DNA from 2 places in the Bradyrhizobium sp. Pha-3 genome. Region 2 is predicted to be linked to the other one. Evidence: riboswitches for the same ligand, from Rfam matches in the RefSeq annotation. Region 2 holds a riboswitch; the other holds the start of a gene.
What was found. Region 2 has a riboswitch for glycine ahead of ACE10X_RS27265 (D-amino acid dehydrogenase). Riboswitches for the same ligand answer to the same signal wherever they lie in the genome.

Region 1: linked by a shared signal. The riboswitch ahead of gcvT (glycine cleavage system aminomethyltransferase GcvT) and the one ahead of ACE10X_RS27265 (D-amino acid dehydrogenase) in region 2 are both predicted to bind glycine.

The regions. Positions count from the first base shown of each region.
Region 1 covers NZ_CP170151.1:5,906,025-5,916,733, forward strand. Annotated here, with positions in the region: partial or broken gene ACE10X_RS28095 (IS630 family transposase) at 1-757, shown strand, start outside; gene ACE10X_RS28100 (cyclic nucleotide-gated ion channel) at 775-2,025, opposite strand; gene alaS (alanine--tRNA ligase) at 2,037-4,724, opposite strand; glycine riboswitch at 4,927-5,015, shown strand; gene gcvT (glycine cleavage system aminomethyltransferase GcvT) at 5,157-6,302, shown strand; gene gcvH (glycine cleavage system protein GcvH) at 6,323-6,688, shown strand; gene gcvP (aminomethyl-transferring glycine dehydrogenase) at 6,845-9,718, shown strand; gene ACE10X_RS28125 (thioesterase family protein) at 9,900-10,337, shown strand; gene ACE10X_RS28130 (hypothetical protein) at 10,365-10,586, opposite strand; gene ACE10X_RS28135 (hypothetical protein) at 10,583-10,709, opposite strand, start outside.
Region 2 covers NZ_CP170151.1:5,740,962-5,751,670, forward strand. Annotated here, with positions in the region: gene ACE10X_RS27255 (ABC transporter substrate-binding protein) at 1-1,202, opposite strand, end outside; gene ACE10X_RS27260 (M20/M25/M40 family metallo-hydrolase) at 1,468-2,598, shown strand; glycine riboswitch at 2,690-2,796, shown strand; glycine riboswitch at 2,800-2,914, shown strand; gene ACE10X_RS27265 (D-amino acid dehydrogenase) at 2,882-4,339, shown strand; gene ACE10X_RS27270 (ABC transporter permease) at 4,500-5,441, shown strand; gene ACE10X_RS27275 (ABC transporter permease) at 5,445-6,332, shown strand; gene ACE10X_RS27280 (ABC transporter ATP-binding protein) at 6,329-7,993, shown strand; gene ACE10X_RS27285 (M81 family metallopeptidase) at 8,322-9,842, shown strand; gene ACE10X_RS27290 (M20 aminoacylase family protein) at 9,850-10,709, shown strand, end outside.

The sequences.
Region 1 (10,709 bases), 170 kb from region 2:
CTTCCGAACGCGACTGGCTGCTGAAGCGGCTTGCCGAACAGCCGGACGTGACGTTGCGTGCGCTGCTGGCAGAACTGGCAGAGCGCGGGGTCAAGGTCAGCTATTACGCGGTGTGGCACTTCTTCGAACACGAAGGCATCAGCTTCAAAAAAAAGCCTGCACGCCAGCGAACAGGATCGTCCCGACGTCGCCCGGCGGCGGGCGCAATGGCGAAAGTATCAAGGACGGCTTGATCCTTCCCGGCTGGTCTTCATCGACGAAACCTGGGCCAAAACCAACATGACGCGCACCCACGGCCGTGCGCGACGTGGCGAGCGGCTGGTCGCCAAGGCCCCGCACGGCCGCTGGCGGACGCTGACCTTCTTGGCCGCCCTGCGCCATGATCGCATCGATGCGCCCTGCGTGATCGATGGTCCGATCAACGGCGAGAGCTTCCTGGCTTATGTCGATCGAGCAGCTGCTGGTTCCGACACTCAAGCCTGGCGACATCGTCATCATCGACAACCTCGGCAGTCACAAAGGCAAAACCGTCCGTCGCGCCATCCGCGCCGCCGGGGCAAAGCTGTTCTTCCTGCCGCCCTACAGTCCGGATCTCAACCCGATCGAGCAGGTCTTCGCCAAGCTCAAGACCTTGCTCCGAAAGGCTGCCGAGCGAACCGTCGAAGCGACCTGGAAGCGCATCGGCGCCTTACTCGACTGCTTCACGTCGCAGGAATGCGCTAACTACATTGCCAACGCTGGATACGCTTCAACGTGAAGAAATCATGCTCTAGTCTAGTCGCGGATGCCGCCGTCGGTCTCGCGCGGCGCCTGGGCGATCTCTGCGGCGGCCAGGTCGCCGCCGGCCGCGAGCGGATCGGCGAGCCGCGCCTCGGCGGTCTCCCGGACATGCGCGGCGAGCGCCGGCATGCGCTCGATCAGGGCATGGAAGTCCTGCGCATCGAGCACCAGGAGCTTGGTCTTGCGCGTCGCCGTCACCGTGCCGGAGCGGCTGGTCCGCCGCAGCAGCGCGATCTCGCCGAAGAACGCACCGTCGGCAAGCCGCACAAGCTGGCTCGGCAGATCGATCTCGACCTCGCCGGCGGTGATGAAATACATCGATGAGGCCGCATCGCCGCGCCGCACCAGCACTTCGCCGGCCTCGATGGTCTGCGACCGCAATAGTCGCATGATGTCGGAAATATCGGCGGCGCCAAGATGCGAGAACAGCGGCACCCGCGCCAGCATGCCCCAGGTCACGACGAAGTCGCGGCGCCGGACCTCGTCGGCGAACGCGGTCGAGATGATCGCGACCGGCAGCGCGATCATCGCGAAGCCGACCACGATCGCGACTACCGTGACGGTCCGGCCGAGCGGCGTAATCGGGACGACGTCGCCGTAACCGACGGTGCCGAGCGTCACGATCGCCCACCACATCGCCTGCGGCATGGTGCCGAACTTGTCCGGCTGCACTTTGTGCTCGATGGCATAGAGCAGCGAGGCGAACAGCAGCACCGCGCCGGTCAGGATCACCACGCAGCCGAACAGCGTGCGCCGCTCGGCATGCAGCGCCGCCAGCAGCGAGCGCATCGCGGTCGAATAGCGCACCAGCTTGAGGAACGGCAGCATGCCGAACAGCACCAGCGCGGTCTTGTCGCCGATCGCGAGCGCGATGGCCGACGGCAGGAAGGCGAGCAGGTCGATCACGCCGAGCGCCGAGAAGGCGTATTCCAGCCGTGCCCGCGCCGGCGTCATATCGCGCAGCGAGTGGCCGACCACGCTCCAGAGCCGCGCGGCATATTCCAGCGCGAAGGCGATGACCGCCGCGATCTCGATGGTCGTCAGCAGCCAGCCGAATTGCGCATCGATCTCGGGCACGGAGGCCAGAATCGCCGCCAGCACATCGACGGCGATGATGGCGACGATGACCCGGGCAAACCGCAAGCCGCCCGAATGCGGCAGATCATCGCGTTCGAGCAGCTCGTAGAGACGGTCGCGCAGCCCGGGATCGCTGATCGTGGGCTTGAGCGGAGCCGTCGCCACGATCAGCCTCTCCGTCAGGCGCCGGCCGATGCCTGTTGAGTCATGGCCTGTTCGATCGCCGACAGCGCGGCGTCCGCCTTGGCGCCGTCGGGCCCGCCGGCCTGCGCCATGTCGGGCCGGCCGCCCCCGCCCTTGCCGCCGAGCACCTCGGAGCCCTTGCGCACGAGCTCGACCGCGTTGAACCGCGCGGTCAGATCGGCGGTGACGCCGACCACAATGCCGGCCTTGCCGTCCTCGGTGACGCCGACGATCGCGACCACGCCCGAGCCGATCTGCTTCTTGCCGTCGTCGACGAGACTCTTGAGATCCTTGGTCTCGACGCCCTCGACCGCGCGCGCGAGCAGCTTGACGTTGCCGACCTCGCGAACGGCTGAGGCGGCGCCGTTCGACGCACCGCCGCCGCCCATCGCGAGCTTCTTGCGGGCGTCGGACAGATCGCGCTCGAGCTTCTTGCGCTCCTCCATCAGCGCGGCGATGCGCGCCGGCACGTCGTCGATCGTGGTGCGCAGCTCCAGCGCCGCGGTCTTGGCCAGCGCGATGGTGTCGTTGGCGTGCTTGCGCGCGTGATGCCCGGTCAGCGCCTCGATGCGGCGCACGCCGGACGCCACCGCGCCTTCGCTGGTCACCGAGATCATGCCGATGTCGCCGGTGCGGCGGACATGGGTGCCGCCGCAGAGCTCGACCGACCAGCCGAGCGCGTTCTGGCCGTGATCGCGGGCGCTATTGCCCATCGACACGACGCGGACCTCGTCGCCGTACTTCTCGCCGAACAGCGCGCGGGCGCCGGCCTCACGGGCATCGTCGACGCCCATGATCCGGGTGGTGACCTCGTCATTCTCCAGCACGACATCATTGGCGATGTCCTCGATCCGCGCGAGCTCTTCCGGCGTGATCTGCTTCGGATGCACGAAGTCGAAGCGCAGCCGGTCCGGCGTGACCAGCGAGCCGCGCTGGGCGATGTGATCGCCGAGCACCTGGCGCAGCGCCTCGTGCAACAGATGCGTCGCCGAATGGTTGGCGCGGATCGACGAACGCCTGGCATGATCGACCTCGAGCTGCAGCGCGGTGCCGACGCCGAGCGTCCCCTGCTCCACCGTGCCGAGATGCACGAACAGATCGCCGGCCTTCTTCTGCGTGTCGGTGACGCGGAACTTGACGCCCTCGCCGGTGAGCACGCCGATGTCGCCGACCTGGCCGCCGGACTCGCCGTAGAACGGGGTCTGGTTCAGCACGATCGCGCCGCTCTCGCCGGCCTTCAGGCTCTCGACCTCGGCGCCGTCCTTGATCAGCGCCGTCACCGCGCCTTCCGCGCTCTCGGTCTCGTAGCCCAAAAACTCCGTCGCGCCGAGCTTCTCGCGCAGCGGGAACCAAATCGCCTCGCTCGCCGCCTCGCCCGAACCGGCCCAGGAGGCACGCGCCTTCACGCGCTGCCGCTCCATCGCGTCGGTGAAAGACGCCTGGTCGACGCTGATGCCGCGCGACTTCAGCGCGTCCTGCGTCAGATCGAGCGGGAAACCATAGGTGTCGTACAGCGTGAACGCGGTGTCGCCGTCGAACATGTCGCCCTTCTTGAGGCCGGCGCTCTTCTCGTCGAGCAGCGACAATCCGCGCACCAGGGTCTTGCGGAAGCGGGTCTCCTCCAGCCGCAGCGTCTCCTCGATCAGCTTCTCGGCGCGCACCAGATCCGGATAGGCCTGGCCCATCTCGCGGACCAGCGCCCAGACCAGCCGATGCATCAGCGGCTCGCTCGCGCCGAGCAGCTGCGCATGGCGCATCGCGCGGCGCATGATCCGACGCAGCACGTAGCCGCGGCCCTCGTTCGACGGCAGCACGCCATCGGCGATCAGGAAAGCCGACGAACGCAGATGGTCCGCGATCACCCGGTACGACGCCACGTTCTGCGCGTTCGGCCCATGGCCGAGCGCCGACGCCGCCGCATCGATCAGGTTGCGGAACAGGTCGCTCTCGAACACGCTCTCGACGCCCTGCAGGATCGACGCCATGCGCTCGAGGCCCATGCCGGTGTCGATCGAGGGACGCGGCAGCGCCACGCGCTCCTCCTTGGTCACCTGCTCGTACTGCATGAACACCAGGTTCCAGAACTCCAGGAAGCGGTCGCCGTCCTCCTCGGGCGTGCCCGGCGGACCGCCCCAGATGTGCTCGCCGCGGTCGATGAAGATCTCGGAGCACGGACCGCACGGGCCGGTATCGCCCATCGCCCAGAAATTGTCCGAGGTCGCGATCCGGATGATGCGGTCATCCGAGAAGCCGGCGATCTTCTTCCAGTGGCCCGCCGCCTCGTCGTCGTCGTGGTAGACGGTGACGAGCAGCTTGTCCTTGCTCAGCCCGAACTCCTTCGTGATCAGGTTCCAGGCGAGCTCGATCGCGCGCTCCTTGAAGTAATCGCCGAACGAGAAGTTGCCGAGCATCTCGAAGAAGGTGAGATGGCGCGCGGTGTAGCCGACATTGTCGAGATCGTTATGCTTGCCGCCGGCGCGCACGCATTTCTGCGCCGTGGTGGCGCGCTGATAGGCACGCTTCTCGATCCCGGTGAAGACGTTCTTGAACTGCACCATGCCGGCATTGTTGAACATCAGGGTCGGGTCGTTGCGCGGCACCAGCGGCGACGACGCCACGACCTCGTGGCCGTTCGCCTTGAAGTAGTTCAGAAAGGTCGACCTGATCTCGTTGACGCTGCTCATGTTCATCCAATCGGAAATAGGGGCCGGCCAAGCGCAGAAAGGCGTCGTTTTCCGGCCGAACGCTTTTAGACATTGCCAGCTGCGGTGTCCAGAAACTGTGCAGGCGGATCATGGGCTTGCCGCGGCAGCACAAAGCCCATTGGATAGTTGCTGCAGCTGCGTTGACAGTCTTGGTGGCGCCGTGTTTTCTACCTACCTATACCTAGTCACGTCGGGAGAGACCGGCCTTACCGCCGGCGCCGAAGGAGCAACCGCCCCGGAAACTCTCAGGCAAAAGGACCGCGTGACGTCTGACATCTGGAAAGAGACGCTGGGGTTCGCCCCGATGCGTCCGCCGACGGGATAATACTCTCAGGCACAGCGACAGATGGGGCTTTCTGCAGGTTTCTCAAGGGGAAATAGGTCCCCGATGGGAACCGCGAGGGCCCTGTGATGCTTGTACGCGAAACTTCCCCGCTGAAACAGACCCCTCTGCACGCGCTGCACCTGGCGCGCGGCGCCAAGATGGTGCCGTTCGCCGGCTACGACATGCCGGTGCAATATGCGGCCGGCGTGCTGAAGGAGCATCTGCACACCCGCAAGGAAGCCGGCCTGTTCGACGTGTCGCACATGGGCCAGCTCGCGCTGAAGGCCAAATCCGGCAAGGTCGCCGACGCGGCGCTCGCGCTTGAAAAACTAGTGCCGCAAGACATCGTCGGTATCGCACCGGGACGGCAGCGCTACGCGCAATTCACCAACAATGACGGCGGTCTGCTCGACGACCTGATGGTCGCGAATTTCGGCGATCACCTGTTCCTGGTGGTCAACGCCGCCTGCAAGGCCGAGGACGAGGCGCATCTGCGCACTAGCCTCGCCGACGCTTGCGAGATCGTATCGCTGGCCGACCGCGCGCTGATCGCGCTGCAGGGGCCGAAGGCCGAATCAGCGCTGGCGAAACTTTGTGCAGATGTCAGTTCGATGAAATTCATGGACGCCGGTCCGCGCCGCGTCGGCGACGTCGACTGCTTCGTCTCGCGCTCCGGCTATACCGGCGAGGACGGCTTTGAGATTTCCGTGCCCGCAGACAAGGTGGAAGCCCTGGTCACCGCGCTGCTCGACAATCCCGACGTGTTGCCGATCGGGCTCGGCGCGCGCGACAGCCTGCGGCTCGAGGCCGGGCTGTGCCTCTATGGTCACGACATCGACACCACGACGACGCCGGTCGAAGGCGCGCTGGAATGGTCGGTGCAGAAGGTTCGCCGCAGCGGCGGCGCCCGCGCCGGCGGCTTCCCGGGCGCCGACAAGATTCTCGCGCAGTTCGCAAATGGCGCCGCGCGCCGGCGGGTCGGCCTGAAGCCCGACGGCCGCGCCCCGGTGCGCGAAGGCGCCGCATTGTTCGCCGATGCCGCCTCGACCGAGCAGATCGGCAAGGTGACCTCGGGCGGCTTCGGCCCGAGCCTCAATGCGCCGGTCGCGATGGGCTATCTGCCGACCGCCCTTTCCGCCGTCGGCACCACCGTTTTCGCCGAAGTGCGCGGCCAGCGGCTCCCGCTGAAAGTCGCCGCCACGCCCTTCGTCCCCAATACCTACAAACGCTAAACGCCAAAGGATCGATCCCCATGACGACGCTGTACACGTCCGACCACGAATGGCTCCGCATCGAGGGCGACGTCGCCACGATCGGCATCACCGACTATGCGCAGTCGCAGCTCGGCGACGTCGTGTTCGTCGAACTGCCCAAGGTCGGCCGCAGCCTGAAGAAGGCCGAGGCCGCCGCTGTCGTCGAATCCGTCAAGGCCGCCTCCGACGTCTACGCGCCGATCACCGGCGAGGTGGTCGAGGTCAACGAGGCGCTCGCCGCCGAGCCCGCGCTGGTCAATTCGGACGCCGGCGGCAAGGCCTGGTTCTTCAAGATGAAGATTGCCGACAAGGGCGAGCTCGGCGGCCTGATGGACGAGGCCGCCTACGCTGCGCACACCGCCTGAGAGAATGAAGCAGATTGCGACCACACCCCCACTGTCATCGCCCGGCTTGACCGGGCGACCCAGTACGCCGCGGCCCTTCGGCTTAATCACTGATGTCCCGGCGTACTGGATACCCCGCTTTCGCGGGGTATGACGGCTGACAACGAGGACCACGTCATGAACGCGCCCTTCAAGCCGATCAACGAAGCCGCCACCGATTTCGTCCGCCGCCACATCGGACCATCGCCGCGAGACATCAACGCGATGCTGGAGACAGTCGGCGCCGCGAGTCTGCAGGCGCTGATGAATGAGACGCTGCCGGCGTCGATCCTTCAGAAGGCGCCGCTCGATCTTGGCCGGGCGCTGAGCGAGACCGAGGCGCTCGCGCATATGAGCGAGCTCGCCGCGCAGAACCAGGTGTTCACCTCGCTGATCGGCCAGGGCTATTCCGGCACCATCCTGCCCGCGGTGATCCAGCGCAACATCCTGGAGAACCCGGCCTGGTACACCGCCTATACGCCGTATCAGCCGGAGATCAGCCAGGGCCGGCTCGAAGCCCTGTTCAACTTCCAGACCATGATCTGCGACCTCACCGGGCTCGACGTCGCCAACGCCTCGCTGCTCGACGAAGCGACGGCCGCGGCGGAAGCGATGGCGCTCGCCGAGCGCCACTCGCAGGTCAAGGCAAAGGTGTTCTTCGTCGACAAGGAGGTGCATCCGCAGACGCTGGCGGTGATGCGCACGCGCGCCGCGCCGCTGGGCTGGGCGCTGGTGGTCGGCGATCCCCTGACCGAGCTCGACAACGCCGATGTGCTCGGCGCGCTGCTGCAGTATCCGGGAACATCGGGCGCGGTGCGCGACCTCAAGCCTGCCATCGCATCGCTGCGCGCCAGGGGCGCGCTTGCGATCGTCGCGGCGGACCTGCTGTCGCTGACGCTGCTCACCTCGCCCGGCGAGCTCGGCGCCGACATCGCGATCGGCTCGGCGCAGCGGTTCGGCGTGCCGATGGGTTATGGCGGACCGCACGCCGCCTACATGGCGGTGCGCGACACGTTGAAGCGCTCGCTGCCCGGCCGCCTCGTCGGCCTCTCGGTGGATTCGCGTGGGCAGCCCGCCTATCGCCTCGCACTGCAGACCCGCGAGCAGCATATCCGCCGCGAGAAGGCGACCTCGAACATCTGCACCGCGCAGGTGCTGCTCGCCGTGATCGCCTCGATGTATGCGGTCTATCACGGCCCCGAGGGCTTGACCCATATCGCACGCAGCGTGCATCGCCGCGCGACCGTGCTTGCCGCCGGCCTGCGCAAGCTCGGCTTTGCGCCGACCAGCGAAGCGTTCTTCGACACCGTGACGGTCGAGGCCGGAGCGAAGCTGAACGAGATTGTCTCCCGCGCGCAGGCGGAGCGGATCAATCTGCGCATCGGTGCGACCACGCTCGGCATCGCGCTCGACGAGACCACGACGCCGGAGACGGTCGAGGCGGTGTGGCGCGTGTTCGGCGGCAAGCTCAGCTTTGCCGAGATCGAAGCGGCCGCGCGCGAGGCGCTGCCGAAGGAGCTGCGGCGCACCAGCGCGTTCCTCACCCATCCGGTGTTCAACACCCACCGCTCAGAGACCGAGCTGCTGCGCTACATGCGCAAGCTCAGTGATCGTGACCTCGCGCTCGACCGCGCGATGATCCCGCTCGGCTCCTGCACGATGAAGCTCAACGCCACCACGGAAATGATCCCGCTGACCTGGCCGGCGTTCGGCAATCTGCATCCGTTCGCGCCCGCGGATCAGGCCAAGGGCTATCACGCGCTGTTCAAGCGGCTCGAGCAGTGGCTGTGCGACATCACCGGCTATGACGCGGTGTCATTGCAGCCGAATTCCGGCGCGCAGGGCGAATATGCCGGACTGCTGGCGATCCGCGGCTATCACCTCGCGCGCGGCGAGCCGCACCGCAAGGTGTGCCTGATCCCCTCCTCCGCGCACGGCACCAATCCGGCCTCGGCCGCGATGGTCGGCATGGAGGTCGTGGTTGTGGCGTGCGATGCGCGCGGCGACGTCGACGTCAACGATCTCCGCGCCAAGGCGGAGAAGCATTCGGCCAATCTCGCCGCTGTGATGATCACCTATCCGTCGACCCACGGCGTGTTCGAGGAGCATATCCGCGAGATCTGCGACATCGTGCATGCGCATGGCGGCCAGGTCTATCTCGACGGCGCGAACATGAACGCGCAGGTCGGGCTGTCGCGGCCCGGCGATTACGGCGCCGATGTCAGCCATCTCAATCTGCACAAGACCTTCTGCATCCCGCATGGCGGCGGCGGCCCGGGGATGGGCCCGATCGGCGTGAAGGCGCATCTTGCGCCTTATCTGCCCGGCCATCCCGCAACCGACGGCACGACGGCGCACGCCATCGGCCCGGTGTCGGCCGCGCCGTTCGGCTCGGCGTCGATCCTGACCATCTCCTACATCTACATCCTGATGATGGGCGGCGAAGGCCTCACGCGCGCCACCGAGATCGCGATCCTCAATGCCAACTACATCGCCGCACGGCTGCAGCCGCACTTCCCGGTGCTGTACCGCAACGAGCGCGGCCGCGTCGCGCATGAGTGCATCGTCGATCCGCGGCCGCTGAAGACGACCAGCGGCGTCACCGTCGACGACATCGCGAAACGCTTGATCGATTACGGCTTCCACGCGCCGACCATGAGCTTCCCGGTGGCGGGCACGCTGATGATCGAACCGACGGAATCGGAATCGAAGTTCGAGATCGACCGCTTCTGCGACGCCATGATCGCGATCCGCGATGAAATCGCGGAGATCGAAAAGGGCCGCTGGAAGGTCGAGGCCTCGCCGCTGCGCCACGCGCCGCACACCGTCCACGACATCGCCGACGATGCCTGGAACAGGGCCTATACCCGCGCCGAGGGCTGCTTCCCGGCCGGCGTGTCGCGTTCCGACAAATACTGGAGCCCGGTCGGCCGCGTCGACAACGTCTATGGCGACCGCAACCTGGTATGCTCATGCCCGCCGGTCGAGGACTACGCGCAGGCGGCAGAGTAAGCGCCCTTCTCGTAGCCATTGTTGTAGGATGGGTAGAGCGCAGCGAAACCCATCACTGCTGATCACGCTCCGTGAACGATGGGTTTCGCTGCGCTCTACCCATCCTACGGTCCAGCGATCGTAACGTCCCTGCTAACTGCGGGACGAACGATAGCGAGGGCCGCCCGCGGCAGGAGGAAACATGCGCGAGGAATTCTGGTTTCATTTCCCGTTCCGCGTCCGCTATTCCGAGGTCGACGCACAGGCCGTGGTGTTCAACGCCCACTACCTGACCTATTTCGACACCGCGATCACCGAATATTTTCGCGCGCTCGGCTATGACTATCTCGGCGAAGTGGCGCGGACCGGGATCGACTTTCACACCGTGAAGTCGGTCGTCGAATACAAGGCGCCGATCCGGTTCGACGAGGACATCGAGGTCTGCGTGCGCGTCGCGCGGATCGGCCGCTCCTCGATCAACCTTGCGCTCGCGATCTACGCCAAGGACTCCGATGACCTGCGCGCCACCGGCGAGATCATCTGGGTCGCGACCGACCAGAAGACGCATCAGTCGGTCGCCGTGACCGAGGACTTGCGGGCGCTGATTGCGAGCCGCGAAAAGGCGCTGGCGCGGGGGTAAGCACGACGGGCGTCGCACAGATCAGGCTCAGGGGGCGACCAGGGTGCGGCTCTCGGCGTCCCGGCGCCACAGCCGCTGATTGGTCAGCTCGGTGCCACCCCACCAGCGGTGGATCGGATTGTATTGGCTGAAGTCGAGCTCGCGATCCGACACGAAGCGCGGCCTCAACCCGACGACGATATCCGCCCTTCCCGCTTGCCTCAGGCGATAGCTCGCGAGATCGCTTGTCGCCAGGATCAGACTTGTCACGATGCGCGCTGCTCCCGCTGCGTGCCATGGCCAATCAACGCCGGATTCCAGCACCAAAGATTGTCGTTGGTGAGGTGCGTGCCGCCCCACCAGCGATTGATCGGATTGTAGTCGGTGAAGTCC
Region 2 (10,709 bases):
CGCAACTGCTGCGCGGCCACGACAGGCTGGGCCTTCAACGTCGTGACGTCGCCCGGCGCCATGATCACCACGGGGGTGCCGTCATAGCCGGACGCGGCGAGCGCCTTCTTGGCTTCCGCCAGGCCGTTGCCCTTCACCAGCGTTTCGGCCCCGACGTCGGTCTCGAGCGGCGTGCCGCAGACGAAGAAGGCGCCGCAGATCTTCTGGTACTTGGCGTTGCCGACCAGCGCGTCGAGCACGTCCTTCTGGTTCATCGCCAGGAACGCAGCCCGGCGCACCTTCGGATTGTCGAACGGCGGATAGAGGAAGTTCATGCGTCCGAGGGTCTGGAAGCCGAACTTGTTCAGGACGTCGATCTTGAGATCCGGATTGGCTTCGAGCACCGGCAGCATGTCGAACGGAAGGTTCTCCATGAAATCGATGTCGCCGGATTGCAACGCGTTCACCGCGGTCTGCGCATCGGCCATCGTGACCCACTCGACGCGGTCGACCTTGACGACCTTGCCGCCCGCGGTCCAGCTCGCCGGCTCCTTGCGCGGCACGTAGTCCTTGTTCTTCTCATAGACCGCCTTCACGCCCGGCTGGAATTCCGCCTGCACGAATTTGAACGGTCCGGAGCCGATCTGTTCCGGGATCGGCTTGTCCGGCGGCGTCTCGGCAAGACGCTTCGGCATCATGAACGGCACGCGCGACGACGGCTTGCCGATCGATTCCAGCACGAGGCCGTAGGGTTCCTTCAGCTTCAGCGTGATGGTCTTGGCGTCGGTCGCCTCCAGGCTCGCGACGAAGTCCATCAGCTTCTGGCCCATGCCGTCGACCTTGCCCCAACGCTGCAGCGAGGCGACGCAGTCTTCCGCGGTGACCGGCGCGCCGTCGTGCCATTTCAGGCCGTCGCGCAGCGTGAACGTATAGGTCAGCTTGTCGTCGGAAACCTTCCAGTCCGCCATCTGCGGCTGGATCTTGAAATTGGAATCCGTCGCCAGCAGCGTGTCATAGATCATGTAACCATGATCGCGGGTGATGTAGGCCGTGGTCATGATCGGATCGATGACGCGCAGATCCGAATGCATCACCGCGGTGATGGTCTTGCCCGCGGCCATCGCCTGCGGTGCGAATGACAATTCCTGCGGCGCGAACGACAGCGCGAGCGCCGACAACGCAGCCGCTAGCGTGCGGCGCTTCCAACGCGAGATAGGGAACATGCAATCTCTCCTGACATGTAACTGGTCAAAGCCGGCTTATTCGTTATGCATGCGGTTCGTTATTTAGGCGAACTAACATGCTGTATGGCTTGTGAAATCGAGACTTGCACCAAGCGCCAAGCGCGTCAATCGGTTTCAGGTCGCATCGGACGTACACAAACGAATGAGGCCGCACGCCAGATTTTGGCTTTACAAAATCGTCGGCTGAGATTTTCGTAACGCGCGCGCGATGCCGGCGCCGTCAGAACAACAAGAGAGAAAAACGATGAACCCAGCCAATCTCCCCTTTGATTCCGAAACGATGCTGCAGGGCCTGCGCAGCTGGGTGGAATGCGAAAGCCCGACCTGGGACGCGGCCGCGGTCGAGCGCATGCTCGATCTCGCCGCCCGCGAGATGGCGATCATGGGTGCGACGATCGAGCGCATCGCCGGACGCCAGGGCTTCGCGGGCTGCGTCCGCGCCCGTTTCCCCCATCCGAAACAAGGCCAGCCCGGCATCCTGATCGCCGGCCATCTGGACACCGTGCACCCGGTCGGCACCATCGAAAAGCTGAAGTGGCGGCGCGAAGGCAACAAGTGCTTCGGGCCGGGCATCTTCGACATGAAGGGCGGCAACTATCTGTCGATCGAGGCGATCAGGCAGTTGGCGCGCGCCTCCTTCACGACACCGCTGCCGATCACCGTGCTGTTCACCCCCGATGAAGAGGTCGGCACGCCGTCGACGCGCGACATCATCGAGGCGGAAGCCGCGCGCAACAAATACGTGCTGGTGCCGGAGCCCGGTCGGCCGAACAACGGCGTCGTCACCGGCCGCTATGCGATCGCGCGCTTCAATCTGGAAGCCACAGGCAAGCCCAGCCATGCCGGCGCGACGCTGTCTTCCGGGCGTTCCGCGATCCGCGAGATGGCGCGGCAGATCATCGCCATCGACGGCATGACCACCGAGGACTGCACGTTCTCGGTCGGCATCGTGCATGGCGGCCAGTGGGTCAATTGCGTCGCGACGACCTGCACCGGCGAAGCGCTCAGCATGGCCAAGCGCCAGGCCGATCTCGACCGTGGCGTCGAGCGCATGCTGGCATTGTCGGGCACCGCCAACGACGTGACCTTCAAGGTGACGCGCGGCGTCACGCGCCCGGTGTGGGAGCCCGACGCGGGCACCATGGCGCTGTATGAAAAGGCAAAGGGCCTTGCGGCGGCGATGGGTCTCGATCTGCCGCACGGCAGCGCCGGCGGCGGCTCGGACGGCAACTTCACGGGCGCGATGGGCATCCCCACGCTCGACGGCCTCGGCGTTCGCGGCGCCGATGCGCATACGCTCAACGAACATATCGAGGTCGACAGCCTCGCCGAGCGCGGCCGCCTGATGGCGGCATTGTTGGCGACGCTGGACTGACATCGATTGCACTGCACAACACGTTGGCACTGCCGGACCGAAATTTAGCCTTGTCCATTTTTAAGGCTTCGCCTACGGTCCGGCCGTCCAACGCGATGATGCGGGAGAGATCGAAGCGACAACATTCGTGTTGTTGCCTTCGGCGCCGACGGAGCAACCGCCCCGGAAACTCTCAGGCAAAAGGACTGTATCGTCAGGACGATCTGGAGAGAGACGAACATGGCCGCACATCAAGGGCTATGACGTCCACCGAAGGGGATAGTTCGCTTCTGGCTCCGGCCCGATGCGGATCAAGCTCTCAGGTACCGTGACAGATGGGGCGCCGAATGCCGGTTTCACCGGTGGTTCGGCGACTCTAACCCACGGGAGCCTGACAACCATCATGCCACATATCGCGATCATCGGCGCCGGCATCACCGGCGTAACGACGGCCTATGCCCTGCTTGAACGCGGCTACAAGGTGACTGTCCTCGACAGGCATCGCTACGCCGCGATGGAAACCTCGTTCGCCAATGGCGGACAGCTTTCCGCCAGCAACGCCGAAGTCTGGAACAGTGCTGCGACCATCCTCAAGGGTCTGCGCTGGATGCTCAGAAGCGACGCGCCGCTGCTGATGAACCCGAAGCCGAGCTGGCACAAATATTCCTGGATCGGCGAGTTCGTCGGCCACATCGGCCGCTATCGCAGCAACACCATCGAGACCACGCGGCTCGCAATCGAAGCGCGCAAGCACCTGTTCTCGATCGCACAGCGCGAGAACATCGCCTTCGATCTCGAGCGCCGCGGCATCCTGCACGTCTATCACGACAGGGCCGGGTTCGAGGCGGGCCTCAAGGTCAACACGCTGCTGCAGCAAGGCGGGCTCGACCGCCGGCCGGTGACATCAGACGAAATCCGCGTCATCGAACCCGCGCTGCGGACAACCTGCTATGGCGGCTTCTTCACGCCGTCGGACGCGACCGGCGATATCCACAAATTCACGCGCGGGCTTGCCGACGCCTGCGTCCGCCGTGGCGCGAGCTTTGTCCACGAAGCCGACGTCGACACGATCGCACGCGGCGAAGACGGCTTCCGCATCGGCTGGAACGAAGCTGCTTCACATGATGCTGTGGTCGCGACGCGGCATCAATTGCAAGCGGACGGGATCGTGATTTGCGCCGGCGTGGCGAGCCGCCACTTCGCCAGCCTGCTCAACGACCGCGTCAATGTCTATCCGGTGAAGGGCTATTCGATCACGGTGCAACTCGATGCGCCGCAAAGCCGGAATGCGGCCCCAACCGTCAGCCTGCTCGATGAAGCTGCGAAGATTGTCACCAGCCGGCTCGGCGCCGACCGCTTCCGCGTCGCCGGCACCGCCGAGTTCAACGGCTTCAACCGCGACATTCGCGCCGACCGCATTCAACCGCTGGTGGACTGGGTGCGGCATCATTTCCCAAACATCGATACGTCGAAAGTCGTGCCATGGGCGGGTTTGCGCCCGATGATGCCGAACATGATGCCGGTGGTTCGCGCCGGACGAATTCCGGGCGTGTTCTACAATACGGGCCACGGTCATCTCGGCTGGACGCTCTCGGCGGCGACGGCGCAGATGGTGGCCCAGGCGATCGACGATTGGCGCGACCTCGACGCGCCGCCGATGGCGCCGTCATTCGGTGGCGGGCTCGACGTGCCTGCCAACGCGCGCAAAGCTGAAATCAATCCACCTTCCAGTGGACTGCTTCGAACTTCACCGGAGGAATAATCGCGGCCAACAGGACTGATTAGCTGCACCGCAAAAACCGCAGCACCGATGGCATGGGACTTGCTCAAGTTCTACCGTGAGTCTGCTACCATCTGTGCTACGGTCTGGTGTGCAACGGTCCCGCTGGGGACTCCATCGACCACAACCCAACGGATCAAATTTGCTCGGATATCTGCTTCGCCGCATCCTCGCCGCCATTCCCGTGATGGGCGTGGTGGCTCTGTTCGTGTTCCTGTTGCTGCGGCTGACGCCGGGCGACCCGGCCGCCATCCTCGCCGGCGACAACGCGACTCCCGAACAGCTCGAACGCATTCGGACCTCGCTTGGTCTGAACGAGCCGATCTACATCCAGTTCTATACCTGGGTCGCCAAGTTGCTGCACGGCGACCTTGGCGTCTCCCTGATCTCGAACAAGCCGATCCTCGAGATGATCGGCCCGCGTCTCGAGCCGTCGATCTCGGTCGCGCTGGCCACCATCATCCTCTCGATCCTGGTGGCGGTGCCGCTCGGCGTGATCGCGGCGTGGAAACACGGCACCTGGATCGACCGCTTCGTGATGGGACTGTCGGTGCTCGGCTTCTCGGTGCCGGTGTTCGTGATCGGCTATGTGCTGATCCAGATCTTTGCGATTGATCTGCGCTGGGTTCCAGTGCAGGGCTTCAAGAGCATCTCGGCCGGCTTCGGCCCGTTCTTCGAGCGCATCATCCTGCCGACTTGCACCCTCTCCTTCATCTATGTCGCTCTGATCGCGCGCATGACGCGGGCCTCGATGCTCGACGTGCTCGGCGAGGATTACGTGCGCACGGCGCGGGCCAAGGGCATCGGCGAGACCGGCGTGCTGCTGCGCCATGCGCTGCGCAATGCGGCCGTGCCGGTCATCACGGTGATCGGTTCCGGCTTCGCGCTGTTGATCTCCGGCGTCGTCGTCACCGAAAGCGTGTTCAACCTGCCCGGCATCGGCCGCCTCACCGTCGATGCGGTGCTGGCGCGCGACTATCCGGTGATCCAGGCGATGATCCTGTTGACGTCGGGTATCTACGTCGCGGTCAATCTGTTGATCGACCTCGCCTACACCCTGCTCGATCCTCGTATCCGGTACTGAGCAATGGCGATCGAAACCCTTCCCGAATCCTCTATTCCCGTCACCCGGCCGTTCCGCGTCAAGTTCGGCTTCCTGACGTCGACGCCGATCATCGCGATTGCGACGATCTGCCTCGCCCTCATCATCCTGATGGCGATCTTCGCGCCGCTGCTTGCGCCGCACGATCCCCTGCTGTTGACGCCGTCGCAGCGGCTGAAGCCGTCGAGCGCGCAATATCTGCTCGGCACCGACGCCTATGGCCGCGACCTGTTGTCGCGCATCATCTACGGCGCACGGATCTCGCTGGTGATCGGGCTCGGCGCCGCCGTCTGTTCGATCGCCATCGGCCTTCTGATCGGCCTCGTCGCCGGCTTCTTCCGCTGGGTCGATGCGGTGCTGATGCGCGTGATGGACGGCTTGATGGCGATCCCCGCCATCCTGCTCGCGATCGCCGTGGTGTCGCTGTCGGGTGCCAGCATCTGGACCGTGATGGTCGCGATCACCATCCCCGAGATCCCGCGCGTGGCGCGGCTGGTGCGCTCGGTGGTGCTGACCGCACGCGAGGAACCTTATGTCGAGGCCGCGATCTCGCTCGGCACCAGCCTGCCGAAGATCATGTGGCGGCATTTGATGCCGAACACCATCGCGCCGCTGATCGTGCAAGGCACCTATGTCTGCGCCTCCGCGATCCTGACCGAGGCGATCCTGTCGTTCCTCGGCGCCGGCATCTCGCCGGAAACGCCGACCTGGGGCAACATCATGGCTGAAGGCCGCGCCTATTTCCAGGTCAAGCCGTCGCTGATCTTCTGGCCGGGGCTGCTGCTCTCGATCGCCATTCTCAGCGTCAACCTGATCGGCGACGCCGCGCGCGACGCGCTCGATCCCCGCATGAAGCAGCGTGAGGGCAAGTGACCGCAACCAACTCTTCCAACGTCGTCCTCGACATCAACAATCTCGTCGTCGGCCTCGGCCGCAAGGCGGATGCGCATCGCATCATCGACGACCTGTCGCTACAGGTACGTGAAAGCGAGACGCTGTGCCTGGTCGGCGAAAGCGGCTCGGGCAAGTCGGTGACATCGCTCACCGTGATGGGCCTGCTGCAGAAGGGCACGCTGGTGCCGTCTGGCGGCAGCGTCAAACTGGTCGGCGAGGAACTGCTCACCGCCAGCGACCGGCGGCTGCGCCAGCTCCGCGCCACGCGGATGGCGATGATCTTCCAGGAGCCGATGACCGCGCTCAATCCCGTCGTGCCGGTCGGCCGCCAGATCGACGAGGTGCTGCGCGCCCACACTGATCTCGACTCCCGCGCGCGGCGCCAGAAGATCCTGGCGATGATGGAGCATGTGCGGCTGCCGGACGTCGAGCGCATCTTCTCCTCCTACCCGCACCGCCTGTCGGGCGGACAGCGCCAGCGCATCATGATCGCGATGGCATTGGTTCTGGAGCCGAAGCTCCTGATCGCCGATGAGCCGACCACTGCGCTCGACGTCACCACGCAGAAGCAGATCCTCACCTTGATCCGCGACCTGCAACGCGACCACGGCACCGCTGTTCTGTTCATCACCCACGACATGGGCGTGGTGGCCGAGATCGCCGACCGCGTCGCGGTGATGCGACACGGCCGCCTTGTCGAAACCGGCCCGCTGCAGGACGTGCTGCGCAATCCGAAGATGGAGTACACCCGCAATCTTTTGTCCTCGGTGCCGAGCCTGGTGCCGCGCGCGCCGCGCCCGGAGACGACCGAGCCGGTGGTGCTGGAAGCCAACGAGCTCAGCAAGGTCTACCGGGAGCGGTCGCTGTACGGCAAAGCCCGCGAGGTCGCCGCCGCCAGCGACGTTACCCTCACCTTGCGCAAGGGCCGCACGCTCGGCATCGTCGGCGAAAGCGGTTCCGGCAAGTCGACGGTGGCGCGCTGCATCGTCCGCCTGATCGATCCGACCTCGGGCGGGGTGCGCCTCGCCGGCCGCGAGATCTCCGACCTGTCGCGCCGGCTGTTGCAGCCGCATCGCCAGAAGATCCAGATCATCTTCCAGGACCCTTACCGCTCGCTCAATCCGCGCGTCACCGTCGGCGAGAGCATCGCGGAAGGCCCGGTCAATTACGGCATGCCGCGCAAGGACGCATTGGCGCGGGCGCGCGAGCTGCTCGAGCTCGTCCATTTGCCGCCCGACGCGATCTCGCGCTATCCGCACCAGTTCTCCGGCGGCCAGCGCCAGCGCATCGCGATCGCGCGCGCGCTGGCGCTCGATCCCGACGTGCTCGTCGCGGATGAGGCGGTGTCCGCACTCGACGTCTCGGTGCAGGCGCAGGTGCTGGATCTGCTCGACGAAATCCAGCGCCGGCTTGGCATCGCGCTGCTGTTCATCACGCATGATTTGCGCGTCGCCGCACAAATCTGCGACGACGTCGCCGTGATGCAACATGGCCGCGTCGTGGAACAGGGACCGGCCGCCGAGGTGCTGACCAATCCGCAGCAGGCCTATACTCGCGCCCTGCTCGATGCGGCGCCCGGACGCGGCTGGGATTTTGCGAATTTCCGCCCGGTTTCGGAAGGCCTCGTGGCAACGGCCTAAGTCTTTAGTATTCCGTAGCCCCGATGGAACGAAGCGAAATCCGGGAAAATCTCAGCCGCCCGAAACACCCCGGATTGCGCTTCGCTCCATCCGGGCTACATGGGCGCTCCCCGTCGCAATGACGGACTGCGCTGAGGGCATGCAAATCCGCCGGTGCTCCACGGCTTGCGCTTGGCGCGACGACACGCTTAACGTCGCGCGCTAGAGCGTGGCCCTGACGGTGGACACCGGTCTTCCCCGGAGATCACGCTCCAACCAACGAGATGAGATCATGACGCGCGTCGTTGTGATCGCATCATAATCGAAGAAACGTATCGAGACCAACTTGATGACCCGCATTGCCGTTGGCGGCTTCCTGCACGAGACCAATACCTTCGCACCGACGAAGGCAACCTATGACGATTTCGTGCACGGCGGCGGCTGGCCGTCGATGACGCATGGCGCCGACGTGCTCAAGGTCATGCGCAAGATCAATGTCGGCCTTGCCGGGTTTGTCGAGGCGGCAGAAGCCAATGGCTGGGAGCTGGTGCCGACGATCTTCGCCGCGGCGAGCCCGTCGGCGCATGTCAGCAAGGATGCGTTCGAGCGGATCGTGACCGAAATGGTCGACGGCATCGCCGCGGCCGGACCGATCGACGCCGTCTATCTCGATCTGCACGGCGCCATGGTCACCGAGCATTACGACGACGGCGAAGGCGAAACGCTTGCCCGCGTGCGCAAGGCGATCGGCAACGACCTGCCGCTGGTGGCGAGCCTCGATCTGCATGCGAACGTCTCACCGAAGATGATCGAACATGCCGATGCGCTGATTGCCTACCGCACCTATCCGCATGTCGACATGGCCGAAACCGGCCGCGCCTGCGCCCGGCATCTGGCGCTGATGCTCAAGTCCAGGCAGCGCTTCGCTAAGGCATTCCGGCAATTGCCGTTCCTGATCCCGATCAGCTGGCAGTGCACCAACGACCAGCCCACAAAAGGCATCTATCAAAAGCTCGCCGCGCTCGAGAGCGACGCCGTGCCGACGCTGTCGTTTGCGCCCGGCTTCCCCGCAGCCGATTTCAGGGATTGCGGGCCGAGCGTGTTCGCCTATGGCCGGACCCAGGCCGAAGCGGATGCCGCCGCCGACAAGGTCGTCGCGCTGGTCGAAGGCCATGAGGACGATTTCGACGGCCGGATCTATTCGCCCGACGAAGGCGTGCGGCTGGCGATGGAACTGGCGAAATCGGCCAGCAAGCCGATCATCATCGCCGACACCCAGGACAATCCCGGCGCCGGAGGCGATTCCGACACCACCGGCATGCTGCGCGCGCTGGTGCGCAACAGAGCCAGTGCCGCAACCGGCGTGATCTACGACCCGCAATCCGCGAAGGCCGCGCACACGGCCGGCGTCGGCGCGTCAGTCACGCTCGAGCTCGGCGGCAAGTCCGGCATTCCCGGCGACGCGCCATACCGGGAGACTTTTGTCGTCGAACAGCTGTCGGATGGAAAATTCGTGGCTCCAGGCCCCTATTTCGGCGGCCGCGACATGGATATGGGTCCCTCGGCCTGCCTGCGGGTCGGCGACGTCCGCGTCGTGGTCGGCTCCTACAAGGCCCAGCTTGCCGATCAGGCGATGTACCGCTATGTCGGCATCGAGCCGACGGCACAGAAGATTTTGGTCAACAAGAGCTCGGTGCACTTCCGCGCCGATTTCGAGCCGATCGCCGAGAAACTGCTGATCTGCGCCGCTCCCGGCGCGATGCCCGCCGATACCGCCACGCTGCCGTGGAGACATCTGCGTCCCGGCGTCCGTATCAAGCCGAACGGCCCTGCTTTCACCCCCACCTCCCCATCACGCACAAACGGATAGAGAGATCATGCCGACCATTGAGCGCATCGACAGTTTTGCCGACGAACTCACCGCCATCAGACGGGATCTGCATGCGCATCCCGAGATCGGCTTCGAGGAGGTCCGCACCTCAGGCATCGTCGCCGACAAGCTGACGAGCTGGGGCATCGAGGTGCATCGCGGCCTCGGCGGCACCGGCGTGGTCGGCGTGCTCAAGGGCAAGGGCAACGGCACCAAGAAGATCGGCCTGCGCGCCGACATGGACGCGCTGCCGATGGAGGAGAACACCAATCTGAAGTGGCGTTCGACGATTCCCGGCCGCTTCCACGGCTGCGGCCATGACGGCCACACCACGATGCTGCTCGGCTCGGCACGCTATCTCGCCGAGACCCGCAATTTCGACGGCACCGTGCATTTCATCTTCCAGCCGGCCGAGGAAGGCCTCGGCGGCGCCCGCGCCATGATCAAGGACGGCCTGTTCAAGCAGTTCCCCTGCGACGAGGTCTATGGCCTACACAACGCGCCCGACCTGAACCATGGCGAGATCGCGATCCTGCCGGGCCCGGCAATGGCCGCAGCCGACTTCTTCGACATCAGGATCCAGGGCTACGGCGCGCATGGCGCGATGCCGGAGCGCTCCAAGGACGCCGTTGTGATCGCAATGACGCTCGGACAGGCGTTGCAGTCGATCGTCAGCCGCAACGTCGATCCGCTGCAGGCGGCGGTGCTGTCGATCACGCAGATCCATTCCGGGTCGGCGTACAACGTCATTCCCGGCGAAGCCTGGATGTGCGGCACGGTGCGCTGCTTCTCCGACGAGATCCGTGAGCTGATCCGCAAGCGCATGCGCGAAATCTCCGCCGGCTTTGCGGCGGCATATGGCGCCGA